4 linked regions of the Bythopirellula goksoeyrii genome follow. The protein of the gene in region 4 interacts with the protein of the main gene of each other region in a pairwise test. Links are inferred from orthologs where the notes say so. Each region holds a gene or a part of one and is shown on either strand. Other genes may lie near its edges.

What was found.
Region 1: the proteins of dnaE (region 4) and dnaX interact in binary tests that used the Escherichia coli proteins (3 or more experiments, as listed by UniProt). The link is inferred for Bythopirellula goksoeyrii from one-to-one orthologs.
Region 2: the proteins of dnaE (region 4) and Pr1d_RS20430 interact in binary tests that used the Escherichia coli proteins (3 or more experiments, as listed by UniProt). The link is inferred for Bythopirellula goksoeyrii from one-to-one orthologs.
Region 3: the proteins of dnaE (region 4) and rplL interact in binary tests that used the Escherichia coli proteins (3 or more experiments, as listed by UniProt). The link is inferred for Bythopirellula goksoeyrii from one-to-one orthologs.

What each region holds. Positions count from the first base shown.
Region 1 is NZ_CP042913.1:2,014,971-2,019,455, reverse strand. What follows is about bases 480-3,355. They hold dnaX (DNA polymerase III subunit gamma/tau), read right to left. Parts: upstream 2,857-3,355; coding sequence 1,102-2,856; downstream 480-1,101. Other genes in these bases: Pr1d_RS08050 (YbaB/EbfC family nucleoid-associated protein), read right to left, coding at 625-996. Outside these bases: rpoN (RNA polymerase factor sigma-54), read right to left, coding at 1-247; Pr1d_RS08035 (hypothetical protein), read right to left, coding at 3,423-3,989. UniProt on the Escherichia coli protein: Part of the beta sliding clamp loading complex, which hydrolyzes ATP to load the beta clamp onto primed DNA to form the DNA replication pre-initiation complex.
Region 2 is NZ_CP042913.1:5,173,598-5,178,062, forward strand. Bases 741-3,596 are described here. They hold Pr1d_RS20430 (pyridoxal phosphate-dependent aminotransferase), read right to left. Parts: upstream 2,809-3,596; coding sequence 1,672-2,808; downstream 741-1,671. Other genes in these bases: Pr1d_RS20425 (formylmethanofuran dehydrogenase subunit A), read left to right, coding at 741-1,540; Pr1d_RS20435 (DMT family transporter), read right to left, coding at 2,886-3,596. In the rest of the region: more of Pr1d_RS20425, read left to right, coding at 1-740; more of Pr1d_RS20435, read right to left, coding at 3,597-3,797; Pr1d_RS20440 (M56 family metallopeptidase), read right to left, coding at 4,002-4,465. UniProt on the Escherichia coli protein: Shows aminotransferase activity with methionine and histidine as substrates, and to a lesser extent also with phenylalanine.
Region 3 is NZ_CP042913.1:1,212,510-1,216,822, forward strand. The notes cover bases 1-2,704. They hold rplL (50S ribosomal protein L7/L12), read right to left. Parts: upstream 1,706-2,704; coding sequence 1,295-1,705; downstream 1-1,294. Other genes in these bases: rpoB (DNA-directed RNA polymerase subunit beta), read right to left, coding at 1-1,001; rplJ (50S ribosomal protein L10), read right to left, coding at 1,778-2,293; rplA (50S ribosomal protein L1), read right to left, coding at 2,346-2,704. In the rest of the region: more of rplA, read right to left, coding at 2,705-3,023; rplK (50S ribosomal protein L11), read right to left, coding at 3,078-3,503; transcription termination/antitermination protein NusG, read right to left, coding at 3,550-4,313. UniProt on the Escherichia coli protein: The binding site for several of the GTPase factors involved in protein synthesis (IF-2, EF-Tu, EF-G and RF3). Is thus essential for accurate translation.
Region 4 is NZ_CP042913.1:6,383,979-6,389,731, reverse strand. The notes cover bases 1,610-5,753. They hold dnaE (DNA polymerase III subunit alpha), read right to left. Parts: upstream 5,404-5,753; coding sequence 1,810-5,403; downstream 1,610-1,809. Other genes in these bases: Pr1d_RS25335 (glycosyltransferase family 4 protein), read right to left, coding at 1,610-1,794. Outside these bases: glgC (glucose-1-phosphate adenylyltransferase), read right to left, coding at 1-182; Pr1d_RS25340 (hypothetical protein), read left to right, coding at 479-682; more of Pr1d_RS25335, read right to left, coding at 679-1,609. UniProt on the Escherichia coli protein: DNA polymerase III is a complex, multichain enzyme responsible for most of the replicative synthesis in bacteria. This DNA polymerase also exhibits 3' to 5' exonuclease activity. The alpha chain is the DNA polymerase catalytic subunit.

The sequences.
Region 1 (4,485 bases), 4.4 Mb from region 4 along the record:
CATCTCTGACAACCAATTCTTTCTCGGACTCGGTCGGGGCATCCGAATTGTAAGCATCCTCGTCAACTTCCGTTGACTCGTCAGACAGCTCTGCCTTGTCGAGCACAGGATTGTCTTCCATCTCTTGCTCGATGCGTTCCTGCAAAGCAAGGATCGGCAGCTGCAGTATCTCCATCGATTGGATCATCCGCGGTGCAAGCACCTGCTTCTGAGCCATCTGCATCTGTTGGCCGAATGAAAGTCGCATGAAATAAACTGCTCGTTAAAGTTCAAGGAATTACGTGGGGGCTTCAACCGTCCGCGCCGCCGAAGTCTCCGATCTGTAGCATAATGTGATTGCTACTCGAAGGTCAAACTTGTCCCTCCGACGGGCTACCACAATTCTAGTGTATTATTGCGGTTTGGGAGCGGTAGAAATGCGAAAAGTGTGATAGCCCAGAATCTGGGCTATTTGCAGCAAACCATGCTGGCGACGAGATACAAGACACGAATCCTGTCTTGACAAATTGCGAGGTAAGTATCTGAGGATGCCCGGGATTTCACACTTCGTCATCCCGAAGTACTCCGAGGGATCGGGCCAGATTCCTCGGAGTACCTCGAAATGACAGCAAGAGGCTGGTCATGTCAACTTTGCCCAGGCCCATCGCCCAGCTGGCCGAGCATGTCGCCGAGTCCGGGAATGTTCATGCCGCCGGTGAGTTCTTGCATTTTGCTGGCGTAGAGTTCCTTTGCCTTCTGCTGAGCATCGTTAATGGCACCTGGAAGCAAGTCTTCGAGCAATTCACGGTCTTGCTTTTCAACGAGACTGGGATCGAGGCGCACGGCCAGCACTTCGCCAGTTCCGCTGGCTTCGACTTCCACGAGTCCGGCCCCCGAAGAGCCGACAACTCGCTTGGCTTTCAACTCCTCGGTGAGTTGCTTCATTTTGCCACTCATTTCCTGGGCCTGCTTCATGAGACCACCCAAGTTGGCAATGTTTTCTAGTCCTTTGAACATGATTTACTCCTGTCTTACGGCAGCACGATGCTGACAGTTGATGAATAGTTCTTTCATTGTTAGCCGCGATGCAACGCATCGCAGTGACACTGCCTACCAACTGATCTAATTCTTTTCAGCCGGCGGAATGTACTTAAGTCGTTGCGTATCGCCGTCGAAGAGGTCGATGGCCTTTTTCACAAACGGCTGAGAAACTAACTCCATCTGTTTCTGGCGACGCGAGGGGGGAGGCGCAGACGTTGAAGACGCGGGATCACGCTTTGTCGCTTGCAACACTAACGGCACTTTGCGTCCACAGACTTCTGTGAGAGCTGCGTCCAACCGAGCACGATTCGCGGGTCGCTCACACCAATCGCGGTAGAAGCTCTCGGTGAATGTGATCACCATTCGCCCATCTGCATCGGCCGTTACTTCATCCACATGCGAAGCCTGGTCGGCGACCATGCCGGTGAGCGAATCGAGCGCCTGTTTCCAAATCTGCTCAACGTTCTCAGCCGTGGGGACACGTATTTCCTTCGACGGGGCACTCTCCACCGCTACCGCTGCCACGGACTCCTGCCGAGCGGTCGTGGGCGACGCAGGCGTCTCTCGTGCGGGCAAACTCTGACGCGTTACCGCGGCAGGGCGAGAAGGGCGGGCTTGGCTAGAGGTTGCGTTTTTTTTTATTCCACCTGACATTTCTCGTGCCCCAGCGGGAAGCTCACGGAGTTGCTCCAGCAGCGTTGCCAACTCATCGAGGTTTTCCAATTGGCAAATCCGCACCACTGCCATCTCGGCCAAAGTTCGCGAGTGAGTACTGACCCGCATGCGGGCCGCTGTCTGGTCGAGTACCTGTACTATGGCCAGCAACGTGTGAACTCCCAGTTGCTCGGAGATCTCTCGCACTTCCTGCCACTGGCTCGGCAAGGCATAGAGCAGGCGGCTTTCGTCGCAGCCCACCGCTTGGGTCATCACATCGCGGAAATAACCCAGCAGCTGGTCAATCAATTGGCTTTCGTCTGCCCCCTCGGCAAGCGCGGCATCGAGTTCCGCCAAGGCAGTCGCGGCATCGTGATTTACCAAGGGGAGCACCAACTGACTCAGCCGTGCCGCTGGGGCAATTCCCAGCATCTCGGTCACGTCGGCGGTGGTGATGGCATTGCCCCCTCCGGAAAGCAATTGCTCTAATAGCGATTGGCTATCACGCATCGAACCCGCGGCACGCATGGCAAGAATCTGCAGCGCATCCGGTTCGGCGGTAACTCCCTCAGCTTCGGCAATCTGGGCGAGCCGCTCCTGGATCGCCGTCGACTCAATACCCGCAAAATCGAACCGCTGACAGCGCGAAAGGATCGTGATCGGGATCTTGTTCGCTTCGGTCGTGGCGAAGATAAATTTCACATGCTCAGGTGGTTCTTCGAGCGTTTTAAGCAAGGCGTTGAACGCCTCCTTGGTGAGCATGTGGACTTCGTCGATGATGTAGATCTTCAGCCGAGATCGACTGGGACGAACGGCCACGTTCTGCCGCAACTGCCGAATCTCATCAATGCCGCGATTGCTGGCACCGTCGATTTCGAGGACATCCACGTCATCACCAGCGGCAATCGACTCGCAAATCTCGCACTCGTTGCACGGAGTGGCGGTTGGCCCCTGCTCACAGTTGAGGGCCTTAGCCAGGATGCGGGCCGCCGAGGTCTTACCGACCCCCCGAGCCCCTGTGAAAAGATAAGCATGCCCCACCCGATCGCTGGAAATCGCGCGCTTCAGGGCCTGGGCCACATGCTGTTGTCCGATCAGCTCATCGAAGCCCTGGGGGCGATACCGACGTGCGACGACGACATAATCTGCCCCAGTGGTCGTAGATCGGTCTTCCTCAGTCATCGAAATCTCAAAGCCGCTGGCAGCTTAGCGGAAAAAAACAGGAACAATCGCGACCGCCGGTGAGAGGCCCCCACACAAAGAAGCACTAGCTTATGGCTGCTGTGTCTCCACCCTGACCAGGTTCGCAAGGCCCCCATTGCAGAGACCCCTCACCCACAGCCGCGATTGTTCGCCCTGCCCTTATTTGTACGCTTTGAAGGACGGATCGTCAAAGGTGCCAGAAATTGGGCAAAAAGCTGCCGCCAAAATTGTTTGCCGCAACGCGGCTGTCGAGTGGAGCTCGACAAAGCGGAGCGCGTCCCAATCGCTTCGGAAAGCACATCTGCGAAAGGAACGCCGCCTCCCTGCAAAAACTGACGCCTGAGAAAACTAATCTGTTGCTGGAACCGTCCTTGGTTAGAAGAGGCCATCCTTGGGCCTCCTTGTGGGTGATGAGGTTGTTGATAAACACCATCTACGCAAGAGAGGCCATTTCTGCATAGGTCATTTCTACGCAACGACTTGCGGAAGATCTAAGTGCCATTCGTCGATAAATCCTCGGAAGGTTAGCGAAGGTTGGTGTTGCTCTAGTAACCATCAGAAATCGACTCCTCAACGACGTATGCCGTATATTCAAAGAGAGTGCCATCTCTAAATTCACCCTTGACGAACACCGAAGGCCAAATAACTCCTCTATGATACTCTTTTGGCGACCGCTGAATGACTACTTCGTGAGTCTTTTTTCCCACATTTTTCTTGACTTTTGACTCAAAGAATGAATTGAAGACAAAACCATTTTTCGGATCAACTAAAAGCTGACGATAATTCCTTTTGCCGTCAAATGTTAATTCCACACAATCCTGCTTGTACAGAACGCTGGTGCTTTCTGTGGTAAAAAGATATTGGGGAACGTACCTCAAATCCCCCGGTTCTACTCGTGTGCTGCGACGAATGTATTGGGATTGTGGAGGTAATTCATCGTCATCGATCTGAAAACGAAATCCGCCTCCGTGTATTTTGAGCCGGTAGGTCGTCCAGGCTTTTTGTTCCTCTAGTAAGTCTGACCTGAATGCAGTCGAGAAATCAGCAATTGCGTCAACATTTTTATCAAGATTTAGGGACTTCACAAAGCTATGGAATTCAGTGGGGTTCATCGACTTGGACGCTCCCAATTCCCCTCTCACTTTCCCAGTCACGTAACGAACTTTTAATTCGAGGTCTGTCAAATGAGTTGTTGAGAGTTGCTTCTCCCAAGACTGATTAAGATGTTCGAGTAAGAGTGTATTTTGTCGCTCCTTCACGATTGGCCGCACAATGCACCAAGTGGTTAAAGCCACAAGTGTTGTCAGGATTAAAAGGCTTCTTAAAGAGAAGCGTAGCTGGGGTAGTCGCATAATTCGAGAGTCTCCCAGCAGTGGCAAATCCAACACTTTGTCGAAAAGTTTACTAACAAGAGAGAATATTAGATTACTGGCTGTGGATTGTCGCCATTGAAGAATTGTATCTTGAGTTCCCAATGCTTGCAAAAACGTGACGTTTCAGCCACCGCATATCCAGCGGCGGCGTTCCAAAACCCCGGAACTTAGCCGTTGGTAGCGGCGGTCGATAAAGCAGCGGGACTTGGGGGGGGCCGCGAAACTGCACTTTTTG
Region 2 (4,465 bases), 1.2 Mb from region 4 along the record:
GATCTCAGCAGGCAAGATCGTCGCTCCACCGAGCGATCCGCAAATCCGTCCCACATGCACAATCGATGCCAGCGGCTTGGTCGTAATGCCGGGCGGAATCGATATGCACTGTCATATCGCCGGCCCCAAAGTGAACGCAGCACGTAAACTGCGGCCCGATGACCGGCGAAACGCGGAGCCAGTCCGTCGCACTGCGAGGACGCGTAGCGGTACCATGGGAAGTGTACCAAGCACGTTTGCCACCGGCTACAAGTACGCGGCCCTGGGTTACACAACCGCCTTCGATGCCGCAGTACCGCCGCTGTTGGCGGCTCATGCCCATGCTGAGTTTGCGGACACGCCATGCCTGGATAAAGGTTGCTACCTGTTGATGGGTAACAACCACTACGTGATGAAAAGCATCCGTGACAAAGAGCCTGCTAAGCTACGGGCGTTCATTGGTTGGCTGTTGTCGCGAGGCAAAGGCTACGCGCCGAAGCTGGTAAATCCTGGCGGCGTCGAAGCCTGGAAAGGACGCAACGGTTCGCGCAACACGGGTCTCGACGATACTGTGCCCCACTTCGATGTAACGCCACGGCAAATCATTAGCGAAGTCGCTCAGGCGGCTGCGGACTTACGTTTGCCGCACCCGGTACACATTCACTGCAATCAACTCGGCATGCCCGGCAATTGGCAGACGACCCTCGAAACCATGCGGGCCCTTGAAGATCGTCGAGGACATCTGACGCACATCCAGTTCCACAGCTATGGCGGCGGGGATGCCGACGAAGGAACCTTCTCCAGCAAGGTCGCCGGACTGGCGGACTACGTCAACACCCATCCACAATTGACCGTCGATGTGGGGCAGGTGCTGTTTGGTGAAACCACGAGCATGACTGGCGACGGGCCTTTGGGGCATTTTCTGGCAAATCTCTACGGTCGCAAATGGATTAGCTGCGACGTGGAGATGGAAGCCGGCTGCGGCATCTCTCCGATCGAATACAAGAACAAGTCCCTCATTCATGCTTTGCAGTGGGCCATCGGCCTGGAATGGTATCTGATGGTCGAGGATCCCTGGCAGGTGATGATGAGTACCGATCACCCCAACGGTGGATCGTTTCTTGCCTATCCACAGATCATTCGTCTCTTGATGGATCGTACGTATCGCAGCGACATGCTCAAGAGTTGCCACCCAAATGTCGTGAAACGATCATCACTCGCTGATCTGGACCGAGAATACACGCTCAACGAAATCGCCATCATCACCCGTGCTGGCCCGGCTAAGATCTTGGGGCTCATCGACAAGGGCCACCTAGGACTAGGTGCCGCTGCCGATATCACGATCTACACGCCGAACGAAAACCAGGAGACGATGTTTGAACTCCCACGCATGGTGATCAAAGCGGGCGAAATTGTAGTCGAGCAAGGAGAGATCCGCAGCACTCCGCAGGGGAACATCCTGCATGTCGATGCGGACTACGATCGTGAAGTCGAACCAGACATCCAGGCTTGGTTCGAGGACAATTACTCGGTGAACTTCGCGAACTACGGAGTGGAATAGGTTCTTCTGTCATCCCGACGGGAGTTCTACGACCAGAGGGATCTGGGTGGCAAAATCAACACGTACTTGAATGCGAGTGATGGTTCTACCCAGATTCCTCGGTCGTGTTACTCCCGCGGAATGACATGTTACTACTCCGCTAATTCCCGCAGCACCTTCAACCCTCGCTCTAGTGTCTCCATCGAGGCCGCATAGGAGATGCGAAAATGGGTGTCGCGCTCGCTGAAGATGTTGCCGGGGATAATGAGTAGTTCCCGCTCGATGGCCCGCATGACAAAATCGGCGCCACTCCCCTGCCCTGCGGGCCCGCGTTTTTTTGCTGTAGGCACCTTGGGAAAAACGTAGAAAGCTCCTCCGGGGGGCGCTACTTCGTAGCCCGCATCCTTCAAGCCATCTACGACAAAATCTCGGCGTTTGCGATACTCGGCAACTTGCTTGCCCATATCAGTTTCCAGTGCTGCCAGCCCGGCCCATTGGAGCGGGTGCGGTGCACAGACAAACGTATATTGCTGCAACATGGTGAGCTTATCGATGATCGCCGCCGGTCCATGAATCCAGCCGAGCCGCCATCCCGTCACGCCGTAGGTTTTGCTGAACCCGTCTACGACCAAGGTTTGATCGTTCCACTTGGCAGGACTGGGAGGCACACCGTCATAGCTGAATGTGCGATAAATCTCGTCACTCAACAGAGCAATATTGTGCTTGGCGGCCAACTCGGCGACCGCCCGCATACTTTCCTCGTTCGCCACGACTCCGGTAGGATTCGCGGGGCTGTTGATTAGAATCAATTTCGTTCGCGGCGTAATGGCCGCGGCGATCCTGTCTGGATCAATCGCGAAATCTGGATAGGTGTCGATCATCACGCACTTGCCGCCTACCATACGGACCAGAGCCGGGTACATCACGAAGTAGGGGTCCATGAAGATGACTTCGTCGCCCGGATCAACCAGCGCCAGCATCGCCATCACGAGCGAACCACTCGTGCCGGAAGTGACCAACACGCGCTGATCGGTATGTCCATACTCGGCATCGACACGCGCCTGGAGTGCTTCGCGCAAGGGGGGAATCCCTTGCGTGAGACTGTAGCCATTCTTGTCGCCACGAATCGCGTCGACTGCCGCGTCCTTCACAGCGTCTGGCACGGGGAAATCGGGCTGGCCAATCGAAAGATTGATCGGGTCGGCCATCTTCGCCGCCAAGTCGAACACCTTGCGGATGCCAGAGCTATCGAAGTCGTTCGTACGTTGTGCGAGCCAGGGATGGGACATCTGAATTCGGAATGCGGATTGCGGAATTGGGAATGTGGTAGCCGCGACTCGACGAGTCGCCGGTTCAGCGTATTATCTTACGCCAACGGTTCCTGCTGCGGTAGCGTGGGTTTTGCGGCGCCCCATTGCACCAGGGCGACCATTGCCAAAGTGCCGGCCATCGCCGCGATTTGTAGTGTCGTGAGTTGTTCGCTATCGTATTGGCCCCACAGGATGGCGATCAGTGGGATCACATACGTGACCATCCCGGCGAATAATGGACCTTGGTGTTTTACCAATTGGATGAACAACAAGATAGCCAGTCCCGTGCTGAAGGCGGCTAGCAGCGCAATCGATATGATTGCCATCGGCCAGCCGTGAGGATTTGACGGTCCACCCAACCCCGTCTCGGCGAGGAACCGGGTTGCGAACTGCAGTGGCACCAACAGCGCCCCTCCGCAGGCGAGGAACAACACGGTGAGCGGTAACGACGGCAGGTGGTCGAGTTTCCATTTGATGTACGTGTTCCCAGCAGCGTAAGTGACGGGCACCGTCAGTGCCAACGCCAATACCCAGGGTGAGATGCCCCGCTGCGCGCCATCGTGTACAACTCCCGCCAAACAAATCAGCCCTCCGATCACGCCGATCATCTGCCGCGCCGTGGGCCAGATTCCCAGCATCGGGATTGAAACCAGGATTGTCACCAGGGGCACGAGTGTGACCATCAAACCGAAATAACCATGCTCGTTGGCCTGGGTCATCACGTAGGGCAATACCGTAAATGGCCAGGCATTGGCGAGCGCACCCACAAAGAGTACATGCTTCCAGTCACTCGGAGCGATTCGTACTCGGGGCCCTCTCCACCACCACACGAGGCTCAGCACCAAGGCCCCACCCAACAGGCGGCACATGCCGATGGTCAGCGGACCGAGCGCCACCGCCGCGCGATCCATGAGGATGAAGCTGGTGCCCCAGGTCAGACAGATGAACAAGAAACTGAGGTAGGGCATGGAGGGGAATGCGGAATGGGGAAAGCGGATTGCGGAATGAAAAATGGTGAGCCGGATCGACTCGAACATGGACATGGAAAAGAATGCAGAATACCCGACTCACGGCTATGTGAGGAGTGACAAAGACATATTATCTCTCGCAGAGGCGCAAAGTCGCAGAGAAGAGTTTTTTTCTTCTCTGAGTCTCCACGCCTCTGCGAGAGACTATTCCTGTTCGAGCGCAGACCGGAGCTTTTCTTTGATCTCCGACCACTCAATCGACGAAGCGACCAACAGGCCGTCGGGCCCGATGAGGAAATACGTCGGTACGGAACTGATGGCCAGTTGGCGGGCCATGTCGGAGTCGTCGCCGAGGTAATTTTGTGACCAGTTCCAGCCGTTACGCTCGGCGAGTTGCTTGGCCTGATCGCGGTCCTTGTCGATGTTCAGGCCCACGAAAGTGACTGGCTGCTCAGACAGGTCATCGAGCGTGGCCTTCATCTCGGGCATATGCTCGAGACAAGAGGCACACCAACTTGCCCAGACGTGCATCAACACGTAGCGCCCCTTCATATCGAAGATGGTGCGTTCTTGTCCGCTGGGATCGAGAAATTTGTATACCTGCATGCTCTCACCGACGCGGGGTCCGGCTCGACAGGGGACCTCAATCTTGCCGAGGTCTTTGGTGC
Region 3 (4,313 bases), 5.2 Mb from region 4 along the record:
TCGTTGAAAAGTTGGCGTGCCTTCTCCAGCTGCGGGGGATTACCTGGTCGCAGGCGCTGATAAATCCTCAAGAGAGCTTCTTCATGGCTCGACGTGTTGTCGTCTGCCATCGCGTTGAGCAAGTGAGGAGTCTTCGGTAGCTCCATCACCTCAACACTCTTAACGCCGGAAGTACAGATTACTTCGGCGATATTCTTGGTGATTCGCTGACCACCTTCAATAATGATTTCACCAGCTCGTTCACTCCCGACAGGATAGACGATGTCGCCTACGGCAATCTGACTTTCAATTTTGGCAGCGCTGCGGCCGTCGACAATCTTCTGCTTGCTGGTCTCGTAAAACTGCTTAAGAATGTCAGCATCCAGGCTGAGCTCGGGGCTCATGGCGCGCAGTAGGGTTACCGCGGAGAACCGTCCGCTCTGATCGATTCGGACTGTGATGCTATCCTTTTTGGTCGTGTTGAGTTCGATCCAACTACCACGCTCAGGAATAACACGGCAGCTATGAATGCGACGATCACCTGCATCAAGTTCGGATACGAAATCGATACCAGGACTGCGATGCAACTGACTCACGACGACGCGCTCAGCACCATTGATAATGAACTCGCCACCACCAAGCATGATAGGCAGATCACCCAGGTAGACTTCTTCCTCTACCGGCTGATCCTTCACCAAACGGAGCCAGATCCGGAAGGGGCGCCCATAGCTCAAACGCAATTGGCGACATTCCGCAGGATTGTAGCGTGGCTTCCCTAGATCATAGCGGAGATACTCCAGGCGAATCGTCTTGTCGTAGCTCTCAATGGGGAAGATCTCACGCAATACACCTTCCAGACCGTCATCTTTGCGCGCAATGGTGCTAGTTCCGTCATATTGAAGGAACCGTGCATAAGATTCGGTTTGAATTTTGGTGAGGTCGGGAATGTCGTAGCCAATTCGGGCACTGCCGAAGGCGCGGACGGAATCAGTCTGCAAGCGTCGTTGGGCCGGGACTGCCATAGGGCGGGCTGCTCCGATATCACGAGTGATTGTGAAAAAAGCGACAACAGCACGCCGTGCCACCGACGAGCGGCAGGCGGACCATGTGACGCCGAGCAAAACCAAGGGAAACGCACTGGGATGCGTTTGTGTGAAAACAGCGGTCGACAACTCTCCGTGCTATCGCTGCCATTTCCTCCCCTTGGTACCAGGAATTCGTTCTTGGGAATTCGCTACGAAATCGCGCAGAGCGAACCGCCCGAGGACCCTCAATTAGTGAGGACACAACGGGCTTATGCTCCGCTTGAACTTATCTACTTGATCGCGGCTGTAGCGCCAGCCCCTTCCAACTCGGCCTTGGCCTTTTCCGCGTCCTCTTTGGAAACACCTTCTTTGACCTTGCTAGGAGCGGCCTCGACGAGATCCTTGGCTTCTTTCAAACCCAAGCCAGTCGCGCTTCGCACGACCTTGATGACCGCGATCTTGTTTCCACCAACGGCTTCGAGCACGACGTCGAATTCCGTCTGCTCTTCAGCTGCGGCAGCACCGCCAGCATCTCCGCCACCGGCTGCCATGACCACGCCACCACCGGAAGCTGGCTCAATACCGTAGGTGTCCTTCAGGTAATCGCTCAATTCCTTGGCTTCTTTAAGGGTCAACGCGACAATCTTGTCGCCCATCTCTTTGGTTGCTGCAGAAACCTCTGCTACTGCTTCATCACTCATATCTATCTATCCTTTCTCGCTATAGGAGGGCCCGTCGGCCCAAAATTCGCTGACTTGTTGTTGACTGGAAAACTATTCCTCGCTCTTCTTTTTCACCTGACTGGCAAGCTTGGCGCCTGGGCTCAGCAACTGAGCAGAAAGCGTTGCTCCAGGACTTAGAATCTGACCCAGTAGAATACTGAGCTGTTCTTCACGGCTTGGCCATTTGCTGACAGCCTTAACATCATCGGCAGTCAGTTTGGCACCATCCATCACGCCACCCTTAGGGGCAAAGGGCTTATACTTGGCATCCTCTGCCAGGCGGGTGACTTCCTTGGCAAGCGAAACGACATCCTCGCCGCCCCAAATAAGCGCCAAAGTCCCCTCGGACCCTTCAAAAGCCGGAGCTAGCGCCGTCCCATCGGTTGCGCGTCGCGCCAAACTATTCTTCACGACCAGCAGATGCATGTTCTTTTGTCGCAATTGCTTGCGTAGCTCAACGTTGCTGTTCGCTTCCATACCCACAACATCTACCAACAAAGCATCCGTGACGCCGTCGAAACGGCTCTTTAATTCGTCAGTGATCAAATCTTTTACGTACTTGCTCATGGCACTTGCTTAATTGGATTTTAGAGGATTAATTCCAGGAAGGGATTCGAGGCTAGACTGCTAACGGGACGCTGGGACTCATGGTACCACTAATGTGGGCTGACCTTACGTAAGTACCCTTTGATGACGACGGCTTCAAATTCAAAATTGTGTTCACAAAGGCCTGGATGTTTTCAACCAGCTTCTCGGCCTCAAAATCCATCTTGCCCACGATCGCCTGAACGTTGCCACCCTTGTCGTTACGAAATTCAACCTTCCCTGCTTTATATTCGCCAATGGTCTTGGCAACATCGGGAGTCACCGTCCCAGCGCGCGGTGAAGGCATCAAACCTCTCGGACCCAGAACTCGCCCTAGCGGACCGACGACTTTCATCATGTCCGGAGTCGCAATACAGACATCGAAATCGGTCCAACCCCCAAGTATTTTCTTTGCCAGATCCTCGTCACCCACTTCGTCTGCTCCCGCTTCACGAGCTGCATCCGCTGCGGGACCTTTGGCAAAGACAATCACTCGCTGCACTTTTCCAATTCCATGGGGCAGAACTATCGAACCTCGGACTATTTGATCAGCCTGCGTGTGATCGACTCCCAACCGCATGGCAATCTCTACTGATTGCACAAACTTGGTTCCGTCGAATGTTTTCAACACATCGACAGCTTCTGAAATTGGCAAAGGCGCCTGGGGACGCTTTTCGCTCAGGCTCTTCATTCGTTTTGCTAGTTTTGGCATGATATGCTTCGCTTACTTTGTTTTGTAACTGCCCGTTGAAGCGGGCTGGGCCGGCTAACCTTCTATTTCGAGACCCATGCTGCGGGCTGTACCAGCTATCATTTGAACCGCGCTGTCCAAGTCGCTGGCGTTTAGGTCATTCATCTTCGTATTGGCAATTTCTTCCATTTGGGCATGCGTGATTTTTCCTACTTTGACCTTGTGAGGAACGCCCGACCCTTTAGCCAAGCCAACGGCCTTCTTCAAAAGGACGGCAGCTGGAGGACTCTTGGTGATGAAGTCAAACGAGCGATCATTGTAGACATTGACGACTACCGGGATCATCATTCCGCCAGCTTCGCGTGTCTTGTCGTTGAACGCCTGGACAAATTGACCCAAGTTCACACCATATTTTCCCAAGGACGTACCAACAGGAGGGGCAGGAGTGGCTTGACCACCCGGGATCTGGAACTTGGCGGTACCTACTAGTTGCTTTGCCATGATTTTTGCTCGGGTTCTAATTTACTGGCCGCTAATGCGACCAGCCCTATACGTTTTCTACTTGCCAGTATTCCAACTCGACGGGAGTACTGCGGCCGAAAATGTTGATCATCACATTGACGCGACCATTTTGCTCGTCGATTGTATTGACGTCCCCTTCGAAGCTCTCGAAAGTTCCGTCTTTGATCTTCACACGATCGCCAATCTTGAAATTGATATTGAGCTTCGGCGACTCCTCAACTTCTTCCTCATCTTTTGTAATTATCCGAGCCACTTCGTGCGGCAACATGGGAGACGGCTTTCCCGCTGAGCCAGTAAAATCACCAATCCCCGAGGTCTCGCGTACTGCAAACCAGGTATCGTCATTGATGCACATATGCACAACGATGTAACCCGGGTAAAGCTTCCGCTCAACGACCTTCTTTTTCCCTGCTTTAAACTCCGTAACTTTCTCGGTGGGAACGACCACGTCGTCGAAGTAGCGATCCAATCCCTCAATAGCAATCTTGCGCTTGAGTGCTTCAGCGATTGATCTCTCTCGGTTGCTTTGCACCTTGAGAATATACCAATCCATGACAACAGGCCCTGTGTCCGGCTTCTTGGGCAACAAGGCGCGTTTTACAGGGTCCATCTCCTCTTCAGGCTCAGGCTCCTTCTTGGGCGGGCTCTTTATGACCGCGGGCTCCTTCACCTCCTCAACTTCTACCTCATCCACTTCAGGCTGAACTGCAGAAGAATCTTCCACCACCTGCTCTTGGTCGTCAGTAGCCGTAACAGTATCCTCTGCCTCGACGGAATTTTCCTCGGCGA
Region 4 (5,753 bases):
GCCTTGTATTGAGTGAGTACCAGGACGCGGCGAATACCGCTGTTGATGCAGTTGGACAGGGTGAAATCGACAATCCGGTAGATACCACCGAAGGGGACCGCCGGCTTGGCGCGTTCGCGAGTGAGGGGTTCAAGCCGAGTTCCCTTACCGCCTGCTAAAACGACTGCCAAGACATCATTCATCGTGATAAGTCCTCCCTGGTGCTTCCCTGCCGAATAAGAATAGTCGTATTCTCCGTAATTCTAGTGGTTTCTTTAATATGGGCAAAGGGCTACCTCACCAGGTTGCCAAGCGATCTGAACGAAGAATTCATCGTTTCTGAATAGGACCACAACTTTTGGACAGTAAATTCTCGTTCATGTCATCCGTAGAACCAGGGCCGTGTAAGACGCACTTCGATGCCCACTCTTTGCCTACCACCGTGCGTTTCGGCCCTGGTTTCTTTCCGCTGAGTTTTGTCCGAGCGAGATAATACCCAATGAGAGCCTTTCCCGAATACTTGCCCTCACCCCGCAAAATCGCCTCAGAGTGCGAACAGATCCGTCAGCGTTGGACCCCCGCAGAGCGTCGCCGTCGGACGGTTGGTTTTGATTTGCTGGCGGAACAAGAGCGTTGGTTTCCGCCGACGATTGAGACGGCATCGTGCCTTTCAGGAGTTGGAAGGGTGGTGGCGGAAGTTTAGTGATTCATGGCAATGTGTTGCGGGCTCGTTGTCTTCGCTAGTTGGTCATACGCCTGAAGCATATTGGCCAGGGAGAAGTGCTCCTCAACGACGTTGCGGGCGTCAGCCGAGCATTGCTTGTGCAGTTCGAGGTTTTCCAGTAGCTCGACTGTGTGACGTGTCCAGAAGGAGCGTTTTTTAGTGGGAACCAGAAATCCATTTTCTCCGTGCGTGACGACTTGAGCGTGAGGAGCGGTGTCGTTTGCGACGACGGGGATTCCTAGTGCCTGCGCACAGAGCAGGGCTGTGGGGATTGCCGTGCTGCGGCCAGGTTGCCAATAGAGGGTCGAGTGTTTGAGTAGTCCAAAGGGGTCGGGAGTCTTTTGTGAAAAAAGACTCCCGACCCCTTTAAAAAAACGAATTGCAGTGGGATCACTTACCAAGCGAGCATAGCGCTCCAAGCGGTAGCGATCGGGACCGTCGCCGAGGACTACAAGGCACGCCTGGGGGTGCAAGGTGCGGACCAGTTCGAAATTCCAGATTGCTTCGTCAATCAGCTCTGATCTGGTGAGCGGACCGGCAATCGTAATGAGTTGGGCTTCGGCGGGGAACTTGAGTTCGGCGAGGAGTTCTTCATGGGATAGGTCGCTATTGGTTGGTGCGGCGACTCCAGGTGTGATGACGGTCGTCTTCTCCGAGGGTTTCTTGGCGTAATCGGCGACGATGTGATCGAGCACCGCTGCATTGCCGAGCCACTGAGAAGCCCAAGAACCCGCGGACGAGGATTCTGCGGGGAGCGTGGCAATTAGCTTGGCCTTGGGGAGTGTCCAGCGGGCGAGCGAAGCAAACTCTGTCGCGCGGACACCCCAGAAAAAAACTACCCTGGGATGCATCGAGCGGAGCTGAATTGCACATTCGCGCAGGGCAAACGGATCTAAATGCCAGCGGCGATGCACGAAGATGCAGGTGGCTCCCAGGTCATCGATTTCAGCTTGCGCATTAGGGTTGGCCGAGAGAATGATTACCGCCACCGACTCACCGGCTTGGACCTGACTGCAGACCACTTCTCGCAGATGAGCTGCGGCGTTGAAGGGAGACCACTCGGCGATGAGGTGGACGATGGAGTGGGGCATGCGTGGGTGTCCGAGTTAACGCGCTCCGTTTTGCCGCGCTCTACTCCGCTGGCGCTCTGTATCGCGGCTGGCAGACTGTGGTGTGGGAGCGACACGCTCCATGATGCGGTTGCCCTCGCCTAATAGTTCGTCGATGCGCCCGTTGAGTTCTGCCGAAGCTTCGACGCCGGTTGAGTTGCTATCAAGCCATACTTGGCCGCCAGTGGCCAGGTCGAGTCGCAACCGCAGCTTCTTTTTGCCGGGATAGCCGCGGACGATCTCTCTGAGCTTCTCCAGGCCCTGCTCGCCATGATCTTCTTCGCGGACGCGAATCACCATACCGCTGGAGAATTGTTGTTCCATCTCGTCGAGCGGCAAAAGTTTGTCAACGATTAAGTTGGTTTCTTCACTACCAGCGCGGCGATCCACTTTGCCGATGACGGCCAAGATAGCGTCGGGGACGACGAGCTGGCCAAATTCGGCGAACTGTTCGGGCCACATGATGCAGCGGACGATCCCCTCAAGATCCTCCAGGTCCCACATAGCGTATTTCGTGTGAACACTGCCGGGACGGGGATTCTTAGTATGTGAGAACTTAATTGCTGCCAGCATTCCTCCCAGATGGACTTCATCTCGGTGGGCAAGATTTGCCAGCGACTGGCTGTTGTGCGAGCAATAGGTGCGAATAATCTGCTCGTGCTCGGCCAGTGGATGGCTGGTGAGATAAAAACCAAGCACCTCTTTCTCGCGGGATAGCTGATCCTTTTCTTCCCAAGGAGCGACGTTCGGCATATCGGCAGCGGCGGCCGATTCGGTCGGTTCTTCTTCATCGTCGAAGAGGCCGATCTGGCCCGAGCGGCGATCAGCAGCGGCGGCGGCGCCCGATTGCAGAGCCCGTTCCAAGAGAGTCATGAGTTGTGCACGATGCCCTCCCAAGCCGTCGAAGGCTCCAGCTTTGATGAGCGCTTCGATGGTAGCGCGGTTGCAAAGTTGCGGATCGACGCGCTCGCAAAAATCGAACAGGCTCTTGAAGAGACCATTTTTTTGGCGTTCGGCTTCGATCGCTTCGGCGGCGCCGGTGCCACAGGCCTTAATGGCACTAAGACCGAAAAGGATCTTGCCATCGCGAACCAAGAAGTCGGGGCCAGAGGAATTTACACTCGGCGGTACCACCTCGATCTCCATTCGACGGCAATCTTCCAAGTGCTCAACGAGGGCATCCTTGTTTTTGAAGTTGCGTCCTGGGATGTCGCACGACAACAGGGCAGCCATGAATTCGACTTGATAGTGTGCCTTGAGATAAGCGGTCATGTAGGCGATAAGTGCGTAAGCAGTCGAGTGGCTCTTATTGAAGCCATAGCCGGCGAATTTCTCGATCATGCCAAACAGTTCGGCCGCTTTTTTCTTGTCGAGCCCCTGGCTATGAGCCCCCGTGATGAATTCTTCGCGGTACTTGGCGATCATCGGCAGCTTTTTCTTGCTAATCGCCTTGATGCAAGTGTAGGCATTGGAAAGTTGAATGCCCCCCAAGCGATTGAGAATCCGCATCACCTGTTCCTGATAGACCATCACGCCGTGGGTCTCGGAGAGAACTTCGCGCATCGCGGGATGAGGATACTCGGCTTCTTTACGGCCGTGCTTTACCTCGATATAGTCGTCGACCATGCCCCCTTCAAGCGGACCGGGGCGATAGAGGGCGTTGGTGGCGATGATGTCGCGGAAGTGGTCGGGTTTCATCCTCTGCAGCAAATCACGAATGCCTCCCGATTCGAGTTGGAAGATTCCTTTGGTTTCGCCACGACATAAGAGATCAAAGGACTCCTGGTCGTCGAGCGGGAATTGATACGGATCGATTTTCTCGCCGCGTGACTCCTCAACCAGTTCGATGGTGCGGGCGAGGATCGTGAGATTTCGCAGACCGAGGAAATCCATTTTCAATAGGCCGGCGCGCTCGACGTCACCCATCGCCCATTGAGTGATGACTTCAGACTTGCCCTTTACGTGTTGGAGCGGCACATATTCATCGACCGGTTTTTCCGCGATTACTACTGCCGCGGCATGGGTACCGACGTTTCGCGCGAGGCCCTCAATCTTTTGGGCGAGATCCAATAGCTCGCGAATCTCACCATCGCCTTCATAGTTTTTCTTGAGTTCGTCGCTCTGCTCAATCGCCTTCTCGATGGAAATGCCCAATTGATCGGGCACCATGGCGACTACCTGATCGACGCGGAAAATCGGCATGCCGAGAGTTCGGCCCACGTCGCGGATCGCGGCTCGGGCTGCCAGCGTGCCGAAGGTGCCGATCTGTGCAACATTGGCTTCGCCGTATTTGTCTTTGACATATTGGATGACCTCGCCACGGCGTTCTTTGCAGAAGTCGATGTCGATATCAGGCGCTTCCAAACGACTTTCATCGAGGAATCGTTCAAAGAGGAGATCGTACTTGAGGGGGCAGACGTGGCTCATCTTGAGGGCGAAACACACCAGCGAACCGACACCCGAACCACGGGCCGTGCAGGGGATACCCTTCTCAACCGCGAAGCGGACAAAGTCCCACACGATCAAGAAGTAGTCACAGAAACCGAGCTTGGTGATCACGCCCAGTTCGCGGTCCAATCGGTCGTGGACTTCTTGGGCGAGATCGTCCCCATTCCAGCGATCAGGCTCGTTGGCATAACGCTCCTTGAGGCCCGCGATGCAGAGCTCGCGCAAATATTCGTCTGAATTTTTTTCTTCGGGGGGTGTGAAGCTGGGAAAGTGACGTTTACCAAGTTCCAGGTCAATGTGGACCGAGTCGGCGATTTCCTGGGAACGCTGCAAGGCATCCTCGCAGCCGGGAAGCGCCTCGTACATTTGTGCAGGACTCCGCAGGAAGAATTGATCTCCCTCCATCTTCATGCGGTTCGTGTCAGTGCGGAACTTGCCGGTGTTGATGCACAAGAGAACGTCTTGGGCCTCGGCGTCTTCCTGCCGTACGTAGTGGGCATCGCTGGTCGCGACCACCGGCAATCCAACCCGCTGGGCAACCACGAGCGCGGCTTCCATCGCCTGCTTCTGAATGTCGAGGCCATTGTTTTGGATCTCGATAAAGTAGCGATTGCCAAACACGCCACTGAACCACTCGGCGACGTTGGTCGCCTGAACGATTTGTTCTTCGGTGGCCGGATTGTTGCCGTTGAGCAGCGATCGGCTGAACTCTCCCGACACACATCCACTTAGGCAAACGATTCCCTCCGAGTGATCGGCGAGTAACTCGCGGTCGATACGGGGTTTGTGATAAAACCCTTCGAGAAACGCACGGCTGGAGAGCTTGATCAGGTTTTGAAAGCCGATGCGATTCTGGGCGAGCAGCGTGAGATGAAAACTGGCTTCCTTGCTGCTGGTGGCCCCCGATTTCTCAAACCGACTCCCCGGCGAGACATAGGCTTCGTAACCGAGAATCGGATTGATCTCCGCATCGCGACATGCCTGGTAGAATTGCAGCGCACCGTAGAGGTTGCCGTGGTCGGTGAGCGCCAGCGCGTTCATCCCCAATTCTTTAGCGCGTTCGACGAGCTTTTTGATAGGGCTCGCACCATCCAGCAGACTGTAGTGGCTATGGCAATGCAGATGGACAAATTGCTGCGACAAGATGGTTCCCTCCAACTTTGGAATCCGGCGTTTGATCTAAAGGGATATTGTAACCCTTGGGTCGAGGTGTTGCAGGGGGGGAGAAAAAGAAAGCTTTTGTGCCTAGCCAGAGGAACCAAGGTCTCTGCTATGTGACTTAATTCGGGCAATCATAAAAGTCATAGAACCAAAGATATGAAACCCGCTTGTTAGAAATGCAGTAGGTGGGCAACTATCCGTGTCCGAGCTGTTTGAGGAAATCATTGGGAGCCAAGATTTGTACCTCTCGATAGGGATTGAGTACCAAGAGATCGGTGTCTCCTGAAACGAGGTATTTGGCATTTCCATCAGTAGCAGTGGCCAGGAACAGG